DNA from 3 places in the Fusobacterium ulcerans genome. Region 3 is predicted to be linked to each of the others. Evidence: riboswitches for the same ligand, from Rfam matches in the RefSeq annotation. Region 3 holds a riboswitch; each other region holds the start of a gene.
What was found. Region 3 has a riboswitch for lysine ahead of C4N20_RS00810 (YfcC family protein). Riboswitches for the same ligand answer to the same signal wherever they lie in the genome.

Region 1 (6,147 bases), 760 kb from region 3:
TTTTTGATGCTGTAATAGGAGCATCGGGGTCATCTCCAGCATTTATGTTTATGTTTATAGAAGCTCTTGCAGATGCAGCAGTATTGGAAGGACTTCCTAGAGCAGCAGCTTATAAACTTGTAGGACAGACTCTTATAGGATGTGGAAAGCTTTTTCTTGAAAGTGGAAAACATCCAGGAGAATTAAAGGACAATGTATGTTCTCCAGGAGGAACTACTATAGTTGGGGTAAAATCTTTAGAGGAGAATGGATTTAGAGGGGCTATAATTAAAGCAGTTATAGAAACTATAAACAAATCTAAAGAGATGAGCAAAAAAGACAAATAGTTTTATATAAAAGGATGGATAAAAAAGAAGGTCTGAGAAAGAATTCTTTTGTCCATCTTTTTGATTTATCAGAAAAAACAGAGGTAATCTGAAGGAATATAGATATAAAATAGGAGTTATAGCTTTGGAAGGAAATAATTCCATTAAATAATAATTTGACAACCCTTGAGAATACACGATATACTAGAATATAAAACTAGAAAAAGGAGAGAAAAAGTGAAAAATAGAAACATAGCTTTGTGCATAATTTTAACATTTGTAACTTGTGGAATTTACAGTTTATTTTGGAATGTAAATCTTAATAATGATTTTGCTGAACATAATGGGAAAGAAAAAAATGGTTGGATGATGATATTTTTAAGCATAATTACATGTGGAATATATTATTTCGTATGGATATATAGAATGGGAGAAGAGATAGAAAAAGCAGGAGGAAAAAATGAAGGTATAGCTTATCTTCTTTTAAGTCTTTTTGGTTTTGGAATAATAGCAATGGCTCTTATCCAGCATCAGGAAAATGAATTATGTCCAAAAATAGAGAACTTATAGGAGTAATATTAATTGGAGCAGTTATAAGTTTTTTAGTGGTAGTTTTTTTCAATAAAAGCATATGCCTCTTTATCAATATATTTGGAATACCATGTCCAGCATGTGGAATGACAAGAGCCTATATGTCCCTTGCTCATTTAGATATAAGAGGAGCATTTTATTATCACCCTCTTTTCTGGAGTGTGCCATTTATTTTACTTGGGTATAAGAATAAAAAGATTATATATCTTCTTGGAATAATTTTTATAGGAGTATGGATAGTGAGAATGTACCTTTATTTTCCAGACATTGAGCCTATGAAATTTAATAATAGAGCTGTATATGTAAGAGTATTTAATGCAATAAAAAATATTATAAAATAAAAAGGGGGTTCCCCCTTTTTATTTTTATCTCATTAATAACATCATTTTTTTAGTAAGAGCTTTTGTTGCCTTAATATCTTCTAAAGAATCATGAGCTTTCAATTCTATTCCAAAATGATTGCACCAAGTTTCAAGCTTGTTATCTTTAAGTACAGGAATTTTTTTCAAAAGCTGCAATGCTGCAATCCATTGAAGTGGATCCAGTGTTGTTGCCTGAATATAGCTGAAAAGATATTTTTCTCCATTTCTCTTTAGAAACCTGTTTATAACATCTATATCAAATCTGACATTATAGCCTCCCACAAGAAACTTATCCTCTTTGTTGTATTTATCAATATGTTTATTTAAAATTTTCATAAATTTTATGAAGACTTCTTCTTCAGAATCGTATGTTTCAACTTCTTCTCTGGTTCTTCCTTGAATCTTTAAAGCTTCATCTGTGACTTCTGAACCTGGAAAGGGCTTTATATAGAAATTAAATTCTTCTGCAACTTCTTTTCCTATCTGTACTATTCCTGAGAGTTGAATAAGTGCTGATCTTTCAGTTATTCCTCCAGTTTCTGTATCTACAAAAAGTATCTTCATAAAAAATCTCCCTTAAAAATATTTATTTAATGTCTTATCTTGTAATTATTATATCACAAATATTTCCTATAAAAAACTTATAATAAAGAGAGAGTTGTATAAAAAGAATATCAATTTCTAAAAAAATTAATTTTTCTATTTATTTAATTTTTCATAAGCTGAAAGAATATTAGCTATCTGCATTTTTACTCCAATAATTAAAGCTGACTCATCAATATTAAACTTATCATTATGAAGAGGAGCAGTGATTTTCTTCTCTCTGTTTCCAACGCCTAAATTAAAAAAAGCACCAGGAATTTTTTCAAGGAAATATGCAAAGTCCTCTACTCCCATATCAGGAAGTTCTTTTACTTTTACCTTGTCTATTCCAAGAATATTTTCACCATTAGATTTAACCAAATCAATATACTCATTGTGGTTAATAAGAGCATTGTAACTGTCACGATAGAAAACCTCTCCTTTAGCTTCATAGGCAGCACTTACCAATTCAACTATAGTATTTACTCTTTTTTTAGCCTTATCTCTTACAGAGTTTGAAAGACTTCTCATAGTACCACAGCAAAAAGCTTCCTGAGCTACAATATTTTCTTTTGTACCACTCTGCATAGTTCCAAAAGTCAATACAAGAGAATCTCTTGAATCAATATTTCGGCTCACAATACTCTGCAATGCTGTAATGACATAAGCAGCTGTAACTACTGCATCTACTCCTCCACTTGGATATGCACCATGACAGCTTTTTCCTGTAATTTTAATATTTACATCTGTAGCCGAGGCATTCATTGCTCCATATTTAACAGCTATTTTCCCTGATTCTGTAGAAGGATCTACATGGAGTCCAAATATACAATTTACCCCTTCAAGTACACCATCTTCTATCATTGGAACAGCTCCTCCAGTAGTTTCCTCAGCAGGCTGGAATATAAATCTCACATTACATGGAAGTTCTTCTTTTTTATCAGCTAAAATTTTAGCAGTACCTAAAAGAATGGATGTATGAACATCATGACTGCATGCATGCATTTTTCCAGTGTTTTTTGATGAATATTCACAACCTGTATTTTCGAGAATTGGAAGAGCATCAATATCAGCTCTCAATGCTATGGTAATATTACTGTTTTTCCCTGTAAGATCAGCAACTATACCACTTTTTCCGATACCTGTCTTGTATGGAATTCCAATTTCATCAAGATATCTGCATATTATACCAGTAGTTTCCGGCAGATCAAAGTCCAGTTCAGGATGCTCATGAAGCTCTCTTCTCACACTTATGAACCATTGTTCAGAATTTTCTATACCATCAAAAAAAATATTTTTCAAATTCATTTCCTAACCTCCAAGTTATGTAATAAAAAAATCACAGCTATGAGAGCTGTGATAAAAATTTTTGACAACAAAAAGCATCAAAAAAAATCTATTTCCAGACAGCACTCCATTGATAAAAATCAATGACAACAGTATAAATATTTTCCATACTGCCAACAAAAATATCAGGGCTTGATACCTTCATTTCGGCAAAGTTCCCTTTCAAAATACCTCACAGTTTGCCAGACTAAGTATTTTTACTGATGTTCTCTGCACCTCTATCAAATTATTTAAGTTATATTTAAAGAAGTATATAGCAATTTAGGAAAAAATAATAATATATTTTTTATACTCTTTATATATATTTTTTGAATTATTAAATTTTTAAATTGTGTTGTAAAATCTCACTTAAATAAATAAACAGATTGAGGAGCAATCAACAAGAGTAACTATGTGGAGCTAGCCAGCTATGAAACACAGTGAAAGGGGAGATTGCCGAAATTTCGATTTTGTGAGGCTGACAAATTGATTTTTGGAATGCAGATAACATCTGTATAACTGTCATTGGGGAACCAATGTTGTGCTTTCTGTTGAGTCTTTTTTCTAATGGAAAATTTTAATAGTAGCCTTATTTTAATTTTTTTGTGATGAATATCGACCAGCGGACTGCAATCTGCTGGTTTTTTTTATTACAAAATATTTTTTAAAGGAGATTTTTTTATGAGAGTAGTATTAAAGTATGGTGGTTCAAGTGTAGCAACGATAGAAAAAATAAAAGCGATTTCTGGATATATCAGTAAGCTGAAGAGGGAAAAGTATGATGAAATCGTTGTTGTTGCTTCAGCAATGGGAAAGACAACAGATGCTTTAATAAAGATGGCTAATGAAATTTCTTCAAATCCTGATCAGAGAGAACTTGATTCTCTACTATCAACTGGAGAACAGCAGACAGTGACGCTTTTATCTATAGCATTGAATGCAGAAGGAGAAAAGGCAGTATCACTTACTGGATCTCAGGCAAATGTAAAAACTATGGGGATTCATACAAAGAGTAAGATAAAAAGTATAGATGTAGAGAGAATAGAAAATCATCTGAAAGATGGGAAGATTGTCATAGTAACTGGCTTTCAGGGAGTTAATGACGATGGAGATATAACAACTCTAGGGAGAGGAGGGTCAGACACAAGTGCTGTGGCTCTGGCAGCTGCTCTAGGGTGTGAATGCAGAATATATACAGATGTGGAAGGGATATACAGTGTAGATCCCAGAAGATATAGAGATGCAAAATTACTGGATAAAATTTCATATGAGGAGATGATGGAGATGGCACACCTTGGTGCAGGAGTAATGGAAACAAGAGCAGTGGAATTAGGGAAAAAATTTAATATACCAATTTTTGTAGGAAGAAGTTTAAGTGAAACAGGAGGAACATATATCATGGAAAAAAATAGTGCTTTAGAAGAAAAATTAGTAACTGGACTTAGCATAGCAAATGAAATAATTGTAACAACAATCTCAAATATAGATTACTCAGCAGAGAAGATAGCAGAGATATTTTCTACAATAAATAATTGCGGACTGAATATAAATATGATCACTCAAAATATAAGCAGAGATAGAAAGACAGATATATCATTCAGCTGCACTCTTGGAGAAAAATATCTGTTGGATCAGGTAGTAGAGCAGATAAGAAACAGATACCCAGAAATTGAGATAGAGTATCAGGATAATTTAGGAATGATATCAGTTGTGGGAATTGGAATGATAAATAATTCAGGAATAGCAGGAAGATTTTTCTCAGCATTGAGCAGTGCTGGAGTGGAATTTTATCAGGTGACTACTTCTGAAATAAGTATATCATGCAGTGTAGACAGAAATTTAATAAATAGAGCGGTAGAGTCAGCTGCTGTAGAATTTGGACTTTAGGAGGAAATGATGAGAATAGCTATAGTAGGGGCTACTGGATTAGTAGGGGGAACATTTTTAAAAGTATTGGAAGAAAGAGATTTTGATATAACAGAACTTTATCTTTTTGCATCAAAGAGAAGTGCAGGAAATAAAGTGATATTTAAAAGTAAAGAATATACAGTGGAAGAACTTACAGAGAGTAGTTTTGACAGAAATATAGACATAGCACTATTTTCAGCTGGGGGAGATATAAGTAAGAAATTTGCTCCAATAGCAGCAGAAAAAGGGGTGCTAGTTATAGATAATTCATCTGCTTGGAGAATGGAAAGTGGAGTTCCTCTGGTAGTACCAGAAGTAAATCCTGAGACAGCCTTTAAAAATAGTGGGATAATAGCAAATCCTAACTGTTCGACTATTCAGTGTATGCTTCCTCTAAAAGTGTTAGAAGAAAAATATGGTTTAAAAAGAGTTATTTACAGTACTTATCAAGCTGTATCTGGAAGCGGTCATAAGGGAATAGAAGATTTAGAAAATGGACTTAGGGGAGAGGAACCAAAGACTTATCCTCACCCAATAGTAAATAACTGCCTTCCACACATAGATAAATTTTTGGAGAATGGGTACACAAAAGAAGAGATAAAAATGATAGATGAAACAAGAAAGATATTGGGAATACCAGACCTTCCTGTAACAGCTACTTGTGTAAGAGTTCCAGTAATGAATTCACATTCTGTTTCTATTACAGCAGAGTTGGAAAGAGATTTTGATTTGGAAGAATTGAAAGAGGCTCTGGGAAATTTTGCTGGAATGGTGCTTGTAGATGATGTAAATTCTAATGAGTATCCATTGGCTTCTGATGCTACTGGACAGGATAAGGTATTGGTAGGAAGAGTGAGAAGAGATTTCAGCACAGAAAAAGGAATAAATTTGTGGGTAGTTGCTGATAATATAAGAAAAGGAGCAGCTACAAACGCTGTTCAAATTGCAGAACTTTTTAGAGGGATGTAATAGAGAAATTTAATGGAGAATAAGAGAGAAAATATAATTAAGAAATTTAATTGCTAAAGAAGAAAGATATAATTGAGAAATATGGGTGAGGAAGAAAAGAAAAA
Region 2 (6,147 bases), 350 kb from region 3:
CAAGGAGGACAAGTCCAATCTTCTGGCAGATCATTGAAAGAAGTTCCAGCTTTAATGCCATGCTCAGCATCACCAACAGCAGGATCATAAACATATCCACACACTTCACACATAAATTTTTCAGTTTCGTTAGTATCATGTTCCTTTACTTCAGCAAAAGCATGCTTGTCAGCACCACAAGGAGGACAAGTCCAATCTTCTGGTAAGTCATTAAAAGAAGTTCCAGCTTTAATACCATGGTCTACATCACCAACAGCAGGATCATAAACATATCCACAAACTTCACATATATATTTTTTCATAGGTAAACCTCCAATAAATTTTTCAGAATAATCTATAAGAATTATATCACGATTTTTATAAAGGGTAAATATGAATTATTAAATTGAGTTGCTGAGTTTTGAATTTTCTTCTAAAGCTTTAACAAGATGCTTGTCAATAAGATAAAGTCTTCTACATACTTCACGAGATATATTCAGAATAAATTTATTAAAGAGCACTATATTAGTTTTAGATAATTTGTGCAATGACATTTTTGAAAACTGTAACACTGACAGTTCACTCATGGCAACAGCAGTTCCAACATATGGAAGTATACCAATAAGAGCAACTTCTCCAAAACAATTTCCAGTAGTGAAAGTTCCTATATCAAAATCAACTTCATCTTTTTTATGAAAAAGTTTAACTATCCCATTTTCGATTATATAAATATTGTTAGGAGAGCTATCTTGCTCAAATATAATTTCACCTTTTTTGTAATTTTTTAATGTCATCAATGAAAGCATTTCTTTGGTTTCCTCTTTGCTGAGAGCACTAAATAGAGGGGTCTTTTCAATTACTTTAAAGATAGTAGAGTATTCATCCATAAATTGATCTTTCATAAAAATTTCCCTCCTTATTTTTTATTCAGGTAACCTTCCAATAAAATATTATTGTATTATTATAATATACCAAATGAAATTTAAAAATCCTTCAAAAAAAGAAAAGTAAGTGAAAGGGTAATTATTTTGGGAAGTCTTAAAGAGATTACAATAACTTTTAAAAAAAAATTAGAATTTCTATTGACTTTTAAAAAAAGTCAAAGTATACTTATATTGAAAGAAGTGTGTTATATTTTTAGAAAAAGCATACATATATATCATAAATGTTGCTTATCTAAGAATTCTATGACATAGCGAGCGTATAAGACAATTGAATATTTATATATAAAATAGAGGTGCATTTATGGAGGTAGTATGGAGATGCTAAGAGAAAAAGCTCTCAATGCTTCATGCGAAGGACGTAGTTGCCGAAAGAAAAAAGATTGCTTATGGTTTTTTTTCTTGGGGGTTGCAGGAATATGCAACAACTGTCACATTTATTGTGGAGAGCTATTTTGGGTTGAGTAAAATCAAGATCAAATCATGCTTACAGTTTAACTATGTCTATTATCACATGCATCTTTTTTAATTTTTTGAAAATTTAAATTTAAGGAATTAGGAGGAAAAAATTATGAAATCAATGATCAGATTAAGAATGAGTTCTCATGATGCGCACTATGGAGGAAATTTAGTTGATGGAGCTAGAATGTTACAATTATTTGGTGACGTTGCTACTGAACTTTTAATCCAAATGGATGGAGACGAGGGATTATTTAAAGCTTATGACAGTGTAGAATTTATGGCTCCTGTATTTGCTGGAGATTTTATAGAAGCTGTTGGTGAAATAGTAAGTTCTGGAAACAGCTCAAGAAAAATGGTTTTTGAAGCTAGAAAGGTTATTGTTCCTAGACCTGATATCAATGATTCAGCAGCAGATGTTTTAACTGAACCAATAGTTGTATGTAGAGCTAGCGGAACTTGCGTAACTCCTAAAGACAAACAAAGAAAAAAATAAAGATAATTTAATCTAATTGAAAGGAGATGGAAATGGAAAAATTAATAATTACAGCTGCTATATGCGGAGCTGAAGTAACTAAAGAACAAAATCCAGCAGTTCCTTATACTGTAGAAGAGATAGTAAGAGAAGCATATGGAGCATACAAAGCTGGAGCTTCAATAATTCACTTACATGTAAGAGAAGATGATGGGACTCCTACTCAATCTAAAGAGAGATTTAAACAATGCATGGATGCAATAAGAGAAAAATGTCCAGATGCAATAATCCAGCCATCTACTGGTGGAGCAGTTGGAATGACAGATCTTGAAAGATTACAACCTACTGAATTAGGACCAGAAATGGCAACTCTAGATTGTGGAACTTGCAATTTTGGTGGAGATGAAGTTTTCACTAATACAGAAAATACTATTAAAAACTTTGGAAAAATAATGATCGAAAGAGGAGTAAAACCTGAAATCGAAGTATTCGACAAAGGAATGGTAGATTATGCTATAAGATATGCAAAACAAGGATTCATCAAAAAACCTATGCATTTTGACTTCGTTTTAGGAGTACAAATGGCAGCAAGTGCAAGAGACCTTGTGTTTATCAGTGAAAGTATCCCAGAAGGTTCTACATGGACAGTAGCTGGAATAGGAAGACATGAATTCCCAATGGCAGCAATGGCTATCACTATGGGTGGACATGTAAGAGTTGGATTTGAAGACAATGTATACATTGAAAAAGGTGTACTTGCTAAATCAAATGGAGAACTTGTAGAAAAAGTTGTAAGATTAGCTAAAGAATTAGGAAGAGAAGTTGCTACTCCTGATGAAGCTAGAGAAATCTTAGGATTAAAAAAATAATTTAACTTGAATGATAGAAACTAAAATATAATTTAAGGAGGAGATTTTAAATGATAAAAGGATGTAAATACGGAACACACAGAGTTATAGAACCACAAGGAGTTTTACCACAACCAGCTTTAAAAATAAATAACGACATGAACATATACTCAAATGAGATATTAATAGATGTAATGGCATTAAACGTTGACTCAGCTTCATTCACTCAAATCGAAGAAGAAGCAGGACACGATGTAGAAAAAATCAAAGCTAAAATAAAAGAAATTGTTGGTGAAAGAGGAAAAATGCAAAACCCTGTAACTGGATCAGGTGGAATGCTTATTGGAACTATCGAAAAAATTGGAGACGATTTAGTTGGAAAAACTGATCTTAAAGTTGGAGATAAAATAGCTACTCTAGTTTCTCTATCTCTTACTCCATTAAAAATAGATGAAATTGTTGATGTAAAACCAGATATCGACAGAGTAGAAATCAAAGGTAAAGCAATACTTTTCGAAAGTGGAATCTATGCTGTATTACCAAAAGATATGCCTGAAACTTTAGCTCTTGCAGCTCTAGATGTAGCTGGAGCACCTGCACAAGTTGCTAAATTAGCTAGACCTTGTCAATCAGTTGTTATCCTTGGATCAGCTGGAAAATCAGGAATGCTTTGTGCTTATGAAGCAGTAAAAAGAGTAGGACCTACTGGAACTGTAATTGGATTAGTAAGAAATGAAAAAGAAGCTGCTCTATTAGCTAGAGTAAGCGACAAAATAAAAGTAGTTATTGCTGATGCTACAAAACCAATCGAAGTATTAAATGCTGTATTAGCTGCTAACGATGGTAAAGAAGTAGATATCGCTATCAACTGTGTAAATGTACAAAATACAGAAATGTCAACAATTTTACCAGTTAAAGATTTAGGAATAGCTTACTTCTTCTCTATGGCAACTTCATTCACTAAAGCTGCTTTAGGTGCTGAAGGTGTAGGAAAAGACGTTACTATGATCGTAGGAAATGGATACACTAAAGACCATGCTGCAATCACTTTAGAAGAATTGAGAGAAAGTGCTGTATTAAGAGAAATATTCAACGAATTATATGTTTAATCTTTTGCCTTAAAAATAACTTAAAAACTAAGACATGAAATTAAAATTAGAGGAGATGATAAAATGAACACAGTTAACACTAGAGCAAAGTTTTTCCCAAATGTAACAGATGAGCAATGGAACGATTGGCATTGGCAAGTAAAAAATAGAATAGAAAGTTTAGAAGACCTTAAAAAATATATCACTTTGAGTGCAGAGGAAGAGGAAGGAGTTAAGAAAACTCTTGAGACTTTAAGAATGGCTGTTACTCCATACTATTTCTCATTGATGGATAATAATGACCCTAACTGTCCAGTTAGAAAACAAGCTATTCCTTCAATAAAAGAAATTCATCAAGCAGAAGCAGATCTTTTAGACCCATTACATGAAGATGAAGATTCTCCAGTTCCTGGATTGACTCACAGATATCCAGACAGAGTACTTCTATTAATAACTGATATGTGTTCAATGTATTGCAGACACTGTACTCGTAGAAGATTTGCTGGAGCAAGTGACGATGCAATGCCTATGGACAGAATAGACAAAGCTATTGAATATATAGCTAAAACTCCACAAGTAAGAGACGTATTATTATCAGGAGGAGACGCTTTATTAGTTTCTGATGAAACTTTAGAATATATCATCAGCAAATTAAGAGCTATTCCTCACGTTGAAATAGTAAGAATCGGATCAAGAACTCCAGTTGTTCTTCCTCAAAGAATAACTCCAGAGTTAGTTGAAATGTTGAAAAAATACCACCCAATCTGGTTAAATACACACTTCAACCATCCAAAAGAAGTAACACCAGAATCTAAAAAAGCTTGTGAATTACTAGCTAACGCAGGAATTCCTCTAGGAAACCAATCAGTTCTTTTAAGAGGAATCAATGACTGTGTACATGTAATGAAAAAATTAGTTCATGAGTTAGTAAAAATGAGAGTAAGACCTTACTACATTTATCAATGTGACCTTTCAATGGGATTAGAGCATTTCAGAACTCCTGTTTCTAAAGGAATCGAAATTATTGAAGGATTAAGAGGACATACATCAGGATATGCTGTACCTACATTCGTAGTTGACGCACCTGGTGGAGGAGGAAAAACTCCTGTAATGCCTCAATATGTAATCTCTCAAGCTCCACATAAAGTTGTATTGAGAAACTTCGAAGGAGTTATCACTACTTATACTGAGCCTGAAGAATATCATGAAGAGTGTCAATGTGAAGATTGTAAAGCTCACAAAACAAACACTGGAGTATCTAAACTTCTAAGTGGTGGAGCTATGGCAATAGAACCAAAAGAACTTGACAGACATAAAAGAAACGAAAAATAATTGACTATATGAGGTAGCGATATGATGGATACTTATGATCTACTGAAAGATTATAAAAGAGTGTCAATAATAGGAATGGAAAAAAATGTAGGAAAAACAACTGTTCTTAATCAATTGATAGAAGATATAGGTACAAAGAAAATAGTTGGACTTACTTCTATTGGAAGAGATGGAGAAGATACAGATGTTGTGACTAATACTCATAAACCTAGAATATATGTTTTTCCAGGAACATTAGTAGCTACTGCCAGAGATTGTTTGAGAAACTGTGATATTACAAAAGAAATTTTGTATACCACAGATTTCTCAACCCCTATGGGGAATATCATAATAATGAGAGCAATTTCAGCAGGTTATGTAGACATAGCAGGTCCTTCTTATAATGCTCAAATAAAGAAAATTTTAGATATAATGGAAAGTTTTGGAAGTGAATTATCTTTAGTAGATGGAGCTTTAAGCAGAAAAGGAAGTGCAGTAGGTGATGTAACAGAAGCTACTATATTGGCAACTGGTGCAGCATTATCTTTAGATATGGGAAAAGTTATTGAAGAAACAGCTAATACTGTATCGCTTCTTACTTTGCCTAGTCTTGAAGATAAAGAGCTGAAAGATAAAATTAATAAAATTTTCCAAGATGCTAGAGTTGGAATAATATATAATGACGGTGAAGTAAAGACTCTGGAAGGCATGGGACCTCTTGAGTCAAATGATGAAATAAAAAATTACCTTAATGACAGAATACAAGCAATAGCTGTTAGGGGAGCTATTACGAAGAAATTCATTGAGATTCTGATCAAAAATAGAGGTAATTTTAAAAATATAAAATTGATAGCAAAAGATGGTACAAAGGTTTTCGTAGATTTTCTAACTCAAAAGAAATTAGAAGCCAGTAGTGTAGAGCTAAGGGTTATGAATACTATAAATCTTCTTTTTGTAACATGCAATCCACGTTCTCCTCTTGGATATGAATTTCCAAAGGATAAATTTAAAAAGTTTTTAGAAGAAAAAATAAAATATAAAGTTGT
Region 3 (6,147 bases):
TATATAAAAGCGAACTTTTATTAGAATAAAAAATTAAGTTTTATTATATATACTATTATCAAGTATAAAGAATATTTTAATTGAATTTGAATCAGTGGATATTTATTTTTATACATAAAAATAATGCAGATAGGGGATAATAAATTAACAAATGCTAGTCTTTAAAAATAAATAAAAGTTAAAAAATAAGGGGAAATTTATGAACAAAGATAGAATTGAAGATATGGAAGAGGAAATAGATATATATGAGATAGTAGATATTTTTTTAGAGTGGAAGAAAATGTTTTTTTCAATTGTAGTTGTAGTATTTATTGCAAGTATAATAGTTTCATATTCTCAGAATAGGAATAAAAAAGATGAACTAAGGATAGAGTTTCATATAGACAAAGAAAGAGTTTTAAATGATGAGCTATATCAAAAATCTGGGATTCTGTTTCCACGTTTAGATTTGGAAAATATATCAAAATATATAAAAAAATCTGCTCTACAGCAAGAAATTCCGATAATACAGAATATAAAACAATATAATTATGGTTCTAATATTATAGAGATAAGAAATATAAAAAAAGAAAATAACACTATTTATTTTCTTGAAAGTAAAGATGGAGAAAAATTATTCGCTGAAAAAGATAAAATATTTTTTGAAATTAATAAATATATATCAAAAAAAATGGAAGAAATGATTACAGTGGAGGAGAAAAAAGCAACAGGAAATATCGAATATTTTTCTGGAGAAATGACAAGAAGTACAGATACTGTAAGAAGAGAAGAGTTAAGAAAAACGATTGAAATTTGTCTAGAACAAATGAGAACATTGACAGGTTTGAAACTTCAAAAAGGATATGAAAATATGGTAGTAATAGATAATGTGTCAATGAATAAAAAGGATAACTTTCTAAAAATATTTCTAATGATGAATATTTTTGGAATAGTAGCAGGAATTTTTGCTGTTATGCTGTGTGAATTTTCGAAGAAATATAATCAGAGAAAATTAAAAACAAAAATAAAATAGTAAATATAGTTGTATAATACTTGGTGTTGATACTAAAAGGGTATCAACATTTTTTTATTAAAAAATTTTTAAACTTAAAAAGGCTGCCATATAGACAGCCCCTTTATATATGTTAAATATTAAAAAGGTCCATAATTAATTGCCACTGCTATAACCATAAATACAACTTGCAGCAGGAACATAAATAGAAATAATGGTGTAATAAATCTATACCATTTCTCTATTGGAAGGCTCATAAGTCCACATACAGTGGCTGCTGATGTAGGCCAGAACATATTTGAGAATCCATCTCCAAACTGGAATGCAAGTACAGCTGTCTGTCTTGTAAGTCCAATGGCATCTGCAAGAGGAGCCATGATAGGCATAGATGTAGCTGCCTGTCCTGAACCAGATGGAATAAAGAAATTGATAAAGTTTTGTACAACAACCATTCCAATAGCTGCAACAGTTTTTGGCATAGTAGCAAGAGTATTAGCCATAAAGTTAATGATTGTATCAATTATATGACCGTTTTCCATTACTATAGTAAGTGATCTTGCTACTCCAACTGCCAAAGCTCCAAAGATAACATCAGAAACTGATTCTATAAAAAGAGAAGCAATCTGGCTGAAGTTGTATCCACCAACAAGTCCAGTTATCATCATCATAATAAAGAACAGAGTTGAAAGTTCGTTTAGATACCATCCAAGCTGGCTTGTACCATATACTAACAAAACTATTGTTACAACAAAAAGCATCATGATAAGTTTATGTTTTCCATTGAATGGAAGTTTTTCCATCTCTTCACGATTCATACCATTTGAAAAATTAAATTTAACATCTTTAACTATAGATAATTCAGGATGACGTCTTACTTTTCTTGCATAAAGCATAAGATAGATAATAGCAGCTCCTTGAAAAACTATAAAACATATGATTCTCAATCCTATTCCAGAACCTATTGGAAGTTCAGCTATTCCTTGAGCTATTCCAATAGTGAAAGGATTAAGTGTAGCAGCAGCAAATCCAGTAGCTGTACCAAGGATAACAGCTGCTCCTCCAACTAGAGCATCATATCCTAGAGCTACAGATATTCCCATGAATGCAGGAAGCAGACCATAAGTTTCTTCATAAAGACCAAAAGTAGATCCACAGATTCCAAATACTATCATGAAGATAGGGAAAATCATAGTTTCTTTACCATGAAATTTTTTGATAAGAGAACCAAGAGAACCATAAAAAGCTCCTGTTTTTATCAAAAGATATACAAAACCATAAGCAAAAAAGATAAAGAATATGATATCAGCAGTAGAAACAAGCCCTTCTACAACTGCCATAAACATATGGAAAGGAGATACAGGAGTCTGCTCAATATATTTGAATGATCCCTGAACAACCATAGTTCTATTTAAAACTGGATCTACAGCCCTTTCGTAAGTACCTGCTGGTATGATATAAGTTAAAACAGTTAAAATAACAAGAATGATTCCAATTATCACATAAGTATGTGGTATTGTAAGTTTTCTTCTAGTAGTGTTTTCTGACATTTTTTCCTCCCTCAAGATAATTTTAATATATAAAAACATGTTTTTGATATTTTTATAAAATAAAAAAGTCACAGCTCAGAACACTAAACTGTGACAAAACAACTTAATTATATGCAAAGCAAAAAATGCACATAGATCAGAATCACAGATAGCACTCCATTGAAGTAATCAATGACAGTAGTACAGATATTATCTATACTCCCAACAAAAAAGCTTCAGCATTCTTTTTCATTTCGGCAGAATTCCCTTTCAGATCACCTCACTGTTTGCTAAACTAAATGATCCTACTGATGTTTTCTGCGCCTCTATCTTTCTTTTTAATTTTATAAGGCTGATTATACGTCAACATACATAAAAAGTAAAATATAATAAATGAATCAATTATATTTTTTTTATAAATATAAAAAATGGACATAATAAAATCAATAGTTATTCTTTAATAACCAGAAATTAACTTCTTTTTAATTTTTTAAAATCTTCTTTTACAACTTTTAATAATTCAGGTTCACAATAAAGTTCCAAAGCAGTTCCAGTCATAGCTTTTACAGATTTGTGAAGTTTATCATATGCTTCTTCTGAATTTACATATTTTAAATATGCCTCATCATGAACAAAGCATACTTCATCAATATCAAGAGCTAACTCTGTATACATAGTAGGACAGACCTGACTTACATTTCCTATATCAGATGAACCACTGGCTCCATGTTTCTCATCTAAAAAATTACTTACTCCAACTTCTATAAGATTTTTTCTCATTAAATCCTGTAGAGATGGAAGATTTAATAAATTATCAAATGAATTTTCATACTTTTCATATTTCAAAACAGCACCTGTCATAAACTCTGCACCTTTTGCACAGTTTATTACTTTCTGAGTAAGAGTATTTAAATAAGCTCTGTCATTTGATCTGATATGAAATTTACATTCAGCAAAATCAGGAACAGTATTAGGGGCATCTCCTCCGCTTGTGATAATACCATGAATTCTTGAATCAGAAGTTATATGCTGTCTCAAGCAGTTTATACCGCTATACATCAACTGAACAGCATCTAAAGCATTTATTCCTTCATCAGGATGAGCAGCAGCGTGGGCAGCTTTACCTGTAAACTGGAATTTTATGCAGTCAATAGCCAGAGTTTTACAACTAAGATTATTATTAGCTTCCAAATGCATTTGAAGAACAACATCAATATCATCAAAAGCATTTTGCTCAACCATGTTTACTTTTCCACCTAAAGTCTCTTCAGCTGGAGTTCCAATTAAAATTACTTTACCTTTGAAATTATTTTTAAATTTTGATAAAACCAGAGCAGCTCCATAAGTTCCAGCAGCTATCCAGTTATGTCCGCAAGCATGTCCAGGAACTTTATCAGGTCCATATCCAGGAAGGGCATCATACTCAGCAAGAAAAGCTATGCTAGGTCCATTGTTATCTCCATATTCAGCTCTGAAAGCCGTAGGAAGTTCGCAATAATTTTCTTCTACAGTAAAACCATTTTTCTTTAAAAGGTCTATAAGGTATTTTGAAGAAAGAAATTCTTTTTCTCCAAGCTCGGGATTTTTAAAAATATAGTCACAAACAGCTTCAATATCTTTTTTGCAAGTGTCTTCAACAGCATAAAGTTCTTTTTTAATACCTTCTAATTTAAACATTTTTCCCTCCAGACTTATATTATTTAATAATTATAAATGTTACATCAAAAAATATAGCATGTCAATTGATTATTTGATATAATTAATTTGAAAGAGATATTCAGGAAGTAAATATATTTTGAAATTTCTTGACAAATTAGTGAAAAATCGTTATAATACTTCTTAGTAAAAATTAGGAGGAAAGAAATGAAAAGGTTAGAAATATCAATGCTTATTGACAAACAGATATTTGATCCAAACTTTTTTAATTCATTTTTCAATTTTTTTTTAAGAAAAATTTTTTCTAATTTTACACTTTATGATTGCAATTTAAATTTTTATATTATAGAGATATAACTTTTATAGTTATATCTTTTTTTTTAGAGGAGGTAAGATGAAAGGAAAGCTTATTCTAGAAAATGGTATGAGTTTTGATGGAAAAATTTTTGGACATTTTGGAGAGACAACTGGGGAAATAGTTTTTACTACTGGAATGACTGGGTATCAGGAGGTTTTAACAGATCCATCTCTTTATGGAAAGATAGTTGTTATGACGTATCCTATGGTTGGGAACTATGGATTAAATCTTGAGGATATGGAATCAGACAAAATTCATCTAAAAGGATTTATTATAAAGGAAGATGCGAAACTTCCAAATAACTTTAGATGTGAGATGACTTTAGAAGGATTTTTAAGTCAATATAATGTAGTTGGATTCAAAGGTGTAGATACTAGAGAATTAACTAAAATAATAAGAGATAAAGGTTCGATGAAGGCTATTATTACAGATAAAGAATTAACACACAAAGAATTAAAAGAAAGATTTGATAATTTTTCATATGAAAATGCAGTAGAGCAGGTGAGCAGAAAAGGTATAATTGAAATTGGCGGAAATGGACTAAAAATAGGTGTATTAGACTTAGGGGTAAAAAGAAGTACTTTAGATCTATTGGAAAAAATGGGATTTGCTGTATCTGTATTCCCTTATAATACTTCATCAAATGAATTATTGAGACATAGTCTTGATGGTCTTATTATTTCAAGTGGTCCTGGAGATCCAAACGAAATGAAGGAAATAATTAAGGAAGTAAAAGGAACACTGTCTAATGTTCCAATGCTTGGAATATCTCTTGGAGCTCAAATAATGAATTTAGCTCTAGGTGGAAGTGTAACAAAAATGAAAAATGGACACAGAGGAGTAAATCACCCTGTAGAAGATTTAAATAGAAAAAAAATATATATAACAGATCAGAATCATGGATATTCAATAGAAAATCTAGGTGGAGCTTCTGAAACTACTCACATGAATCTTAATGACAAAACAATAGAAGGATTTAGATGTGATTCTCTTGCTGCTATGGGAGTTCAATTTATGCCGGATCTTTCTGGAGAAGATTTGAATAATGTGTTTACTGATTTCATGGCTGTAATTGAAAAAGGGATAGTTGAAAAAAATAATGATAAAGAATGTGAAAAAAAAGAAGCACATCTGAATTAGGAGGGGAAAATGTTAGATAAGTCTATAAAGAAAACATTAGTTATAGGTTCAGGACCAATCATAATAGGACAGGCAGCAGAGTTTGACTATTCAGGAACTCAAGCTTGTGAAACTTTGAAAAAAGAGGGAATAGAAGTTGTGCTTATCAACTCTAACCCAGCAACAATAATGACAGATAAAGCAGTAGCTGATAGAATATATATCGAGCCAATTACTTTGGACTTTGTTGAGAAAGTAATAGCTAAAGAAAAACCAGACTCTGTAATCGCTGGAATGGGAGGACAAACAGGTCTGAACATGGTGGTAGAATTACATGAAAAAGGTATTCTTGAAAAATATGGAGTAAAAGTAATAGGAACATCTGTAGAAGCTATCAAAAAAGGTGAAGACAGAGAGATATTCAGAGAAACTATGAATAAACTTGGAGAGCCTATTATTCAAAGTAAAATAGTAGAAACTTTGGAAGAAGGATTTGA

Region 1: another riboswitch for lysine. It lies ahead of C4N20_RS04160 (M20 metallopeptidase family protein); the one in region 3 lies ahead of C4N20_RS00810 (YfcC family protein).
Region 2: another riboswitch for lysine. It lies ahead of kal (3-aminobutyryl-CoA ammonia lyase); the one in region 3 lies ahead of C4N20_RS00810 (YfcC family protein).

The regions. Positions count from the first base shown of each region.
Region 1 is NZ_CP028105.1:917,139-923,285, reverse strand. It holds gene proC (pyrroline-5-carboxylate reductase) at 1-326, shown strand, start outside; gene C4N20_RS04175 (DUF4234 domain-containing protein) at 543-875, shown strand; gene C4N20_RS04170 (DUF2752 domain-containing protein) at 851-1,237, shown strand; gene C4N20_RS04165 (3'-5' exonuclease) at 1,262-1,822, opposite strand; gene C4N20_RS04160 (M20 metallopeptidase family protein) at 1,958-3,148, opposite strand; lysine riboswitch at 3,240-3,416, opposite strand; lysine riboswitch at 3,545-3,721, shown strand; gene C4N20_RS04155 (aspartate kinase) at 3,848-5,053, shown strand; gene C4N20_RS04150 (aspartate-semialdehyde dehydrogenase) at 5,063-6,043, shown strand.
Region 2 is NZ_CP028105.1:3,346,833-3,352,979, reverse strand. It holds gene C4N20_RS16870 (rubredoxin) at 1-302, opposite strand, end outside; gene C4N20_RS15495 (Crp/Fnr family transcriptional regulator) at 381-881, opposite strand; lysine riboswitch at 1,204-1,381, shown strand; gene kal (3-aminobutyryl-CoA ammonia lyase) at 1,492-1,875, shown strand; gene kce (3-keto-5-aminohexanoate cleavage enzyme) at 1,908-2,723, shown strand; gene kdd (L-erythro-3,5-diaminohexanoate dehydrogenase) at 2,774-3,811, shown strand; gene kamA (lysine 2,3-aminomutase) at 3,875-5,122, shown strand; gene kamB (lysine 5,6-aminomutase reactivase subunit KamB) at 5,144-6,147, shown strand, end outside.
Region 3 is NZ_CP028105.1:159,767-165,913, reverse strand. It holds gene C4N20_RS00815 (hypothetical protein) at 200-1,012, shown strand; gene C4N20_RS00810 (YfcC family protein) at 1,132-2,538, opposite strand; lysine riboswitch at 2,680-2,854, opposite strand; gene C4N20_RS00805 (M20 family metallopeptidase) at 2,989-4,194, opposite strand; gene C4N20_RS00800 (carbamoyl phosphate synthase small subunit) at 4,568-5,671, shown strand; gene carB (carbamoyl-phosphate synthase large subunit) at 5,681-6,147, shown strand, end outside.